Regions from separate parts of the Trichocoleus sp. DQ-A1 genome, predicted to be linked through region 2. Evidence: predicted binding sites of a transcription regulator. Region 2 holds the regulator's gene; the other holds the start of a gene.

The links. The regulator HrcA, encoded in region 2, represses chaperone genes, less so after heat shock. The targets are predictions, from matches to a motif close to ANTTAGCACTCNNNANTNNNGAGTGCTAANT.
Positions count from the first base shown of each region.
Region 1: groL (chaperonin GroEL) is a predicted target of HrcA. The motif match lies at 2,470-2,500, and genes of this name have one in related genera.

Region 1 covers NZ_JAMPKE010000026.1:68,134-72,516, reverse strand. Annotated here, with positions in the region: gene NDI33_RS20605 (hypothetical protein) at 1-419, opposite strand, end outside; gene groL (chaperonin GroEL) at 743-2,437, opposite strand; gene NDI33_RS20595 (M4 family metallopeptidase) at 2,690-3,763, shown strand; gene NDI33_RS20590 (protealysin inhibitor emfourin) at 3,809-4,108, opposite strand; gene fabG (3-oxoacyl-[acyl-carrier-protein] reductase) at 4,243-4,383, opposite strand, start outside.
Region 2 covers NZ_JAMPKE010000005.1:177,165-181,547, reverse strand. Annotated here, with positions in the region: gene NDI33_RS07770 (hypothetical protein) at 12-695, opposite strand; gene NDI33_RS07765 (DUF2834 domain-containing protein) at 710-1,396, opposite strand; gene hrcA (heat-inducible transcriptional repressor HrcA) at 1,523-2,635, opposite strand; gene NDI33_RS07755 (hypothetical protein) at 2,759-2,950, opposite strand; gene NDI33_RS07750 (rhodanese-like domain-containing protein) at 3,148-3,507, opposite strand; gene NDI33_RS07745 (DUF3352 domain-containing protein) at 3,638-4,383, shown strand, end outside.

The DNA of each region.
Region 1 (4,383 bases), on a different contig from region 2:
CATAGGATGACGCTTCCCAAGGAATGGGCAACAATATGAAGGTCAGTTTCTTCAGGGTTACGTCTTATAAAGTCCTCTAGTTGATCTGCAATCAGTTCTCTAATTTTTACGCCCCGTTCTTGATTAAGGTAGGTGAAAGCATCTCCAACGAATTCAGATAGAAAGCCTTGTCTAAAGTGTTGATACCTCAAAATGGTTTGAATATCTAAATTTGGAGATTCCTTTTTAACTTCCTGTAAATCTTGATGAATCCAGTTCCACATCCTCCCAACATCATTTAAAACATCGCCCCAAAAACTATAATAAAAGTGAGGGAGTAATTCACCTCTTTTGGTAAACTCTTCTGTAATAAAACCTTTCAATTTATCTCCATATTTAACATCCCGTGTAGCAACCCCGTGAAGAAAAAAGACTAGCATTGTTAAAGTTAATCCTCTAGCTGAAAGAAAAATATCTAAGGAACTCCCTTCATATAAGATTCCCGATGATTTACCTAAAGTAACAGTATTTACTGAAAATTTTCCTAAAATGCTGATTAAACAGAAGTTTGAGGAATTATCCCAGTTAAGTAGGTTTGAACCCTATAATTTTTCAATACTGTAACACTCTTACAATGAGCGATCGCTACAAAAAAGCAGCTTGCCGTTTGAGACAAGCTGCTTTTCTTTCAGTCCACAAAGGTGGGCTTTGTGTTTTTAGCTTCAGGTTTCAACCTGTGGGCGCTGGGGACGCGAACAATGGACTACATCATGCCCATGCCGCCCATGCCGCCCATGCCGCCCATGCCGCCCATGCCGCCCATGCCGCCCATGCCGCCCATGCCGCCCATGCCGCCCATATCGGGGGCACCAGCCGCTTTCTTCTCAGGCTTCTCGACAACCAGGGCTTCAGTGGTCAACACCATCCCGGCAATCGAACCGGCATTTTGCAACGCCGAACGTACAACTTTCGCAGGGTCGATAATCCCAGCGGCGATCAGGTCTTCAAATGTGTCGGTAGCCGCGTTGTAACCGATATTCAAATCAGTCTCGCGCACCTTCTCGACAATGACAGAGCCTTCGACACCGGCATTATCTGCCATCTGACGCAGGGGAGCTTCTAGAGATCTGCCCACAATGTCAGCACCGACTTTTTCTTCGGCGTCCAGACTATTTTTAATGTCAGCAACTTTCTTGCTCAGGTAAATCAGCGTCGCGCCACCGCCTGGAACGATACCTTCTTCCACCGCAGCTTTGGTCGCGTTGAGGGCGTCTTCAATCCGCAGCTTGCGGTCTTTGAGTTCGGTTTCGGTCGCCGCACCCACTTTGATGACGGCGACACCACCGGCAAGCTTAGCAATTCGCTCTTGCAGCTTTTCTTTGTCGTAGTCAGAATCCGTTTCTTCTAGCTGCTTGCGAATTTGGGCAATCCGCTTTTGCACATCTGCCGTCTTGGCATCACCAGCGACGATGGTGGTGTTTTCTTTATCAATGGTGATTTTCTGAGCGGTTCCCAGCATCTCCAGGGAGACGGTATCTAGGCTCAAACCAACTTCTTCTGAGATTAGCTGACCGCCAGTGAGAACGGCGATATCTTGCAGCATCGCTTTGCGGCGTTCGCCAAATCCAGGCGCTTTGATGGCGGCTACATTCAGTACGCCCCGCGCTTTATTTACCACCAAAGTTGCCAAAGCTTCTCCTTCGATGTCTTCGGCAATAATCAGCAAAGCTTGACCGGAACGGGCAACTTTTTCCAAGACGGGAATCAAATCCTGGATAGAGTTGATTTTTTTATCCGTCATCAAAATCCGGACGTTTTCATATTCCACCACCATCCGTTCGGAATCGGTGATGAAGTAGGGAGAAATGTAGCCGCGATCCAGCTGCATCCCCTCGACGACATCCAGTTCCGTTGCCATCGATTTGGATTCTTCAACGGTGATCACGCCGTCTTTGGTGACTTTATCCATCGCTTCGGCAATCATTTTGCCGACTTCTTCATCGTTACCAGCGGAGACGGTTGCCACTTGAGCGATCGCGCTACCTTCCACTGGTTTCGCGATCGCTACAATTTCCTCCACTAAGAAGGCGATCGTTTTTTCGATTCCCCGCCGCAAACTCACTGGATTTGCCCCAGCCGCTACGTTCTTCAAGCCCTCACGAATCATCGCTTGAGCCAGAACCGTCGCTGTCGTCGTGCCATCACCCGCAATATCTTTCGTCTTGGATGCCACTTCCTGAATCAGTCGAGCGCCTGTATTTTCCAGGGGGTCTTCTAATTCAATTTCCTTGGCAACGGTGATACCATCGTTCACAATTTGGGGTGCGCCAAACTTCTTCTCTAGAAGGACATTCCGCCCTTTCGGCCCCAGCGTAATGCGAACGGCGTCTGCCAGGACGTTCACGCCCCGCTCTAGTGCCCGCCGCGATTCGTCATTAAATGCAACGATTTTTGCCATGTTTTAGGTTTTCAGAGCGCTTCCATTAGTCAATTTAGCACTCACTGGCACAGAGTGCTAATCGGAGAGGATGAGAGTCCTCACCTCGACTGATATGGGGGAGGTACATAATAAACAGCTAGAGCAATCAATCGCACGTTTGAGTTACTTTTTGTAACGAAATTGCCGAATTCTCGATAACTAGAGCGGATTGGATTGAATGCGTTTATCATCCACTTTTTGATGCTCTGTCCTTGACAAAGGAAATAATTTATGCGTTCACCAAAAAAAAGAGCGGTAGGGCTGCAACCTTGCTGCGATAGACTTCATCCCATTTGTTGTATCGTTCCTCCTCATATGCTGAAGGAGGTTCTCCAGAATGGCAACCCTGAGCAGCGGGCATGGGCTTTTCAAACCTTAACCGTGTCAGAACAGTTTCGCGGACGGCGCTTGACAGTGGGGAATATCTCGTTCGCAGCATCAGCGGGTGAGAAGCGTCGTACCATCTTTGATGCCAAAAATGGCAACGATCTACCAGGCACCTTGGTGCGGAGTGAAGGCGATCCTCCCAGCGAAGATGCCGCGATCAACGAAGCCTACGACGGATCGGGTGCAACTTATGACTTGTACGAGCAGGTGTTCGAGCGGAATTCCATCGACAATCGAGGGCTGCGTTTGGACTCGACGGTTCATTTTGGCGTGAAGTATGACAACGCTTTTTGGAACGGCGACCAAATGGTCTACGGTGATGGGGATGGAGAGATTTTTGAACGCTTTACTAAGGCGATTGATGTGATTGGTCACGAGCTAACCCACGGCGTCACCCAATATGAAGCCAATCTAATCTATTACGGCGAATCCGGCGCTCTGAATGAATCTTTTTCCGATGTCTTTGGTTCTCTGGTAAAACAGCGGGTTCTCAATCAGACCGCCGAGGAAGCTGACTGGATTATCGGGGAAGGTTTGTTTACCGCCAATGTTAAGGGCGTTGGGATTCGCTCAATGAAGGCACCGGGGACAGCATACGACGACCCAGTGCTAGGCAAAGACCCCCAGCCTGCGACTTATAAAGACCGCTACAAAGGGCTGGAAGATAACGGAGGCGTGCATATTAACTCAGGGATTGCCAACCGTGCCTTTTATTTAGCAGCAGTGGAAATTGGCGGCTACGCTTGGGAAAAGGCAGGGAAAATCTGGTATATCGCTTTACGCGATCGCCTGCGCTCTAGAGCGAATTTTAAACGGGCTGCGAATACTCTCATTACAGTCGCTGGAGAACTCTACGGCGAAGGCTCCAAGGAGCAGAATGCAGTCCGCAAAGGTTGGCAAGAAGTGGGAGTGATTTAAATTAAAAATGCGTGCATTAAAAATGGAAGAGGCAATTCTTCATTTTTAATTTCTGCGTGCAGCTGCCATCAGCCATTCCAGCAGCGGTCTTAAGTTTCCAGGTACGGCGGATTCACTCACTAAAACAGTATGTTGCTGAGTGTTTTCTTCCACCGTTAGCTTGTACTGAAAGCGGTCGGGTTGGGGAGTGTTGGAAGCGATCGCGGCAGGCAAATCAAAGAAATCAGCTGCGTCAATCAGGAGGCGCAGCTGATTTGCTTCATTTGCAGGCAGAGTCGTAATGTCAAAAACTTTTGTCAGGCGCATCCCAGCAAAGCCGCCAGTCCGTTCAAAAGAAATTCGCATAGTTTCCCTCGCAGGGAGCAAGACTAACTCCATAGTAAGCAGTGATGGATGTTATTCTTCGTCTGCCTCTCTCTTTCCCACTCCGACCGCGAGGAGAGCGTCACTACGCTCACAGTCCTCTGCCGCTATGGTCGCTATGCCATCACCATACCGCCGTCCACATTGAGCGTTTGACCCGTGATATAGGCGGCAGCCGGATCGGCGGCTAGGAATCGAACTAAACCAGCAACCTCCTCTGGTTGACCGTAACGACCGAGGGGGATGAATTTTAAGAT
Region 2 (4,383 bases):
TCGAAAATTGTTCACACTCGTGTAGTGTTCGCAACAGACTCTGGTGCTGAACCAGCACCGGCTTCTGGTAAAGGTGGACGAATACAGAGATAGGCAAGGGGTCCCAGCAGAGGAACCAGCGATACTGCCCAAAAAACTGGGGGAATATTGAACCCTCGACGCGCCATATCATCGCCGAGAACGCTCGGAAACAACAGACAGAACATGCAAAAAGCCAAACTCATGCCATTGACAAAGCGATCGCTTTGGAATTGTTGAATAAACCCTGCCCAATCACCCGCAAGCAAGCCAAATGCTAGCAAGAAAAGCGTGCTGAAATTGAGGATAATACCCGTCCAGCGAGAATCAAAAACTTTCAGCAAGGTATCCTTTTGCCCGGAAAACTCTTGATTCGGTTCCCTCAATGCTAAATAAGGTATTAGGCTAATCACTCCCGTTCCCGCTGAACCCAAAGCAAAAGGCCAGAAACGAATCTTTTGCATCCTCCCATCGACGAACAAAAGACAGCTATAGATGAGTATCCAGATGCCAATCAGGGAAAATATAGAAAGGATAATTGGGTTGACCTGGGTCCACTGACCCGTCAATATATTTTTAATGAGCCTCAGTGTGTCTGGCGTAATTGGTGGTGCCAGCAGCAAAACATAGGAGATAAATCCAGCCCATAATAACCAAAGTGCTGTTTTTCTAGCCATATTTCCATCAAATTTTAATTTCTAGATTGTGCGGGTTGCCGTTCCGTGGAGAAAGCTTCGGCATTAGTTTCTGGTAAGGGAGGACGCAGGCAAAGATAAGCTAAAGCCCCAAACAAAGGAATCAGCACTACTATCCAAAAAAGTGTAGAATTCTTGATTCCCCGACGCGCCATATCATCTCCCAGAAGTGCGGGAAATATTAACCACAGCAGGCAGAAATCCAAACTCATGACATGAACGAAGCGATTTGTCTGGAACTGCTGAATATAATCTGCCCAATTCCCGCCCAATAAGCCATATACAACCAAACTCCCAGCACCGAATGTTAGCAAAAAACCAAGCCACCGGGAATCGAGTATTTTTAGAAATAAATTCTTTTCTCCGTGAAATTCCTGGTTGGGTTCTCGCAGTGCTAAATAAGGTAGCAAAGCAAACGCTCCGACTCCAAAAGAGAACGCCGAAAAAGGCCAAGCTTTTACCTTTTGCTGTTTGCCATCAATCAACATTAGGCAGGCGTAAATCATCGGTACGATGCCCAGCAGATTGAATAGAGCGACAACTAGGGGGTTAATCCCCGTCCATTGACCTGTAGAGAGATTTTTTATCAGTTCAAAAGTGCCTGGTTGTTCAGGAGGCGCTAATAGAAAGGCATAGGTAATAAATGCTGCCCAAAGCGACCAAAAGCCAACTTTTCTAACCATATCAATGAAAAATGAAAAGTAAAAATTAGAGCTAATCGAAATTAGCCATATTTATCGTTCGTGGTTCGTAGTGAACGGCTACCCAATAGCTAATCGCGATTAGCTATTGGGTAGCCGTTTTCTAAATTAAGCGGGTTGCGTAAGAGCATCAGAGAGATAATCGGCGGCAGCTTCAACGAGTGCGATCGCATTTTCGTACACCATCCGCGTTGGCCCCAAAACCCCCACACTTCCCACGGGTACTGAACCCTGCTGGTAAGTTGCAGAAATCAGCGTACAGGTACGCATCGGTTCTAAAGGATTTTCCGAACCAATCCGCACCGTCACCCGCGAACCAGAAGGTACATCTGAGATAGCCGTGACATCTGGTCTAGGCCATTCAAAGATTAAAGGCCACAGCTGGTCTTGTTCCTCTTCCAATAGGTGTATAAGCGTCTGCACTTGCTGTAACTCGGAAAATTCTGGCTGACGCAATACTTCAGCGACGCCGCGAACCATAATTGGGGTTATGGCAGGTTGAGAAGTGCGACGGATCAAGTCGGAGAGCAGATTTCGCAAAGAATCGACATATCGTTGAAATTCTCGGTCTAGTTCGCTCCAGTCTAAAGTTACCAATTCACTGAGCGATCGCCCCCGCAAGTGGCTATTCAGAAAATTCGATAAAATTTGCAACTCCCGATCTACAATTTCTGCGTCCGGTTGCTCATCCTCCGATTCTGAGAGCGGTAACTCCATTAAGACGCTAGTCGTCTCATAAGAATCCGTCACCACAATCAGCATCACCCTTCCCGGATCGAGCTGCACCAGTTGCAAATGCCGCAAACGATTAGTCCGAGTCTGCGGCATCGTGATCAGGGTAATATAACCGCTGAGCGTTGCCAGAATTTGCGCTGCACCCCGCAACACAGTCTCGAAACTCTGATGTTCCAAGTTCAAACGGTCTGTGAATAACTGCTCTACCTGACGCCCCAAGGCTTCAGAAGGCTTAATTAATTGATCGACATAAATTCGATAGCCAGAGTCAGAGGGAACCCGTCCAGCCGAGGTATGGGGTTGATAGAGCAACCCCGCTTTCTCTAAGACGCCCATTGCATTGCGAATCGTCGCTGGACTGACGCACAGATTATACTCGTCTACCAAAGCTTTTGAGCCGACTGGCTCAGCCGTCGCAATATAGTGACGGACAGTTGCCCAGAGAATACGTTGTTGACGGTCAGTCAGACTTACTTGCCTAGCCATTTAAACGAAAGCCGAATTGGATAGGGTTTTAAAAACAATTGGAAATTCCTGGACTTCTGATGATGAATTTCTCAGTAAGTCCGGCGCTCTTGTCAAGCAAGCAGCCGATTAAAATAGGATAGGTTAAAACAGAATAGCAGATGCTGCCTTCTGCCTGCCGGTTCGCCACACCCAGCCAGTAGAAGCATAACAGCCGCCGAACTCCAACCTTAGACATATCATGACGATCGATCGCAGAGTTAGGACATTATCGCTACCCGTAACTCTAGAGTCCACAGTCTCTATCAGGATTGTCTGTAGTCTACTCGACTGCATTGAAGTTTGTCAGCCAAAACCTCTAAATACTTATTTCGCTAGTAAAAATTAAAACAATATCGTGAACCGTATTTAATTAAAAAATCTAGCCCCAGCCTTTGTCCTTAGTAGGGAAGAAAGAGAATTCTTGTCCTCTTGTTGCAGGAAAGGGGTTGGGGAAGAGGTTTCAGCTTCAAGATAGTTTTGCACTGGGATCGTTAGTATTGGGAAATCGTCGGATCAACTCGGAGCGAGTAGGCATCGATGCCACCAGCAACATTTTTGACATTGGTGAAGCCTTGCATTTGGAGCCACTGGCACATCTGAGCCGAACGGATGCCATGATGGCAGAGGACCAACGTCTCGGCGTGCGGATCGAACTGGGCGTGGATTTGGTCAGCCCAGTCGGCAAATTCCGACAAAGGGAGGTTTTCAAAACCCTCAATGCTGGCGATCGCAACTTCCTGTGGTTCTCGCACATCCACCAATTGCAGACTCTCAGGGGAATCGGCAAGACGGCTGGCAAGTTCTTCTACGCTAATCTGGGGAATATCTTGGCGAAAAGATTGAGCAGACATGAGGTTGTGCAACGCTGGAGATTAACTAAGATTTTAATAGTTGGCAGTCCGATGAGCTGAAATAATAGGTTCTGGCATCGGGATTAGTGTTCTTAGCTGAATCGCGCTCACCCAAGGTCTACATTTCACCATGAAGCGACGCTCGTTTTTCTACGTTCTGGCAGCTGGCGTTTTAGTGCTGCTGTTAATTGGTGCCGGTGGCTTTTACTGGCTGAGGGCAAACAGTCCTCTCGCCCTTCTAGGGGGTGGGGAGGTGACGAACCCATCTGCCACCATATTTGTGCCGAAAAAGGCACCCGTAATGGTGTCATTGCTTGTGAATCCAGATCGGTTGGAAGGGTTGCGGCAGGCTGTAGCGCGTCCCGCGAACCGCAAGCGATCGCGTGCAGAACTCAACCAATTTAAACAAAGCTTACTCGCGAACACGGATCTGGACTATCGCCGAGATATCCAACCCTGGCTGGGGGATGAAATCACGCTGGCTCTCACCAGCTTAGATATCGATCGCACCCGTGACAATGGAGAGCAGCGCGGGCTGCTACTGGCTGTCACCACCAAAAATCCGCAACGCAGCCGCGAGTTTGTGGATTTGTTCTGGCAGAAGCAAGCAAATGTTGAGACAGATTTAGTCTTTGAGACTTATAAAGGTGTCAAGCTGATTTATAAGAATCAAGAGTCGGTCGTCAAAACTCAAGATGCTGGAAATAAAGGCTTTTACAACCGCGATAGATCGGCATTGCCAAAAGACGCAATAAACCGCGCCTCAGCTCAAAACTCGGTTGCTACCGCAGTTGTTGGCGATCGCTTTGTGTTGTTTGCCAATAATCCTAGGGTGCTGAAAGAAGCCATTAATAATGTGCAAGCGCCCAATCTCAG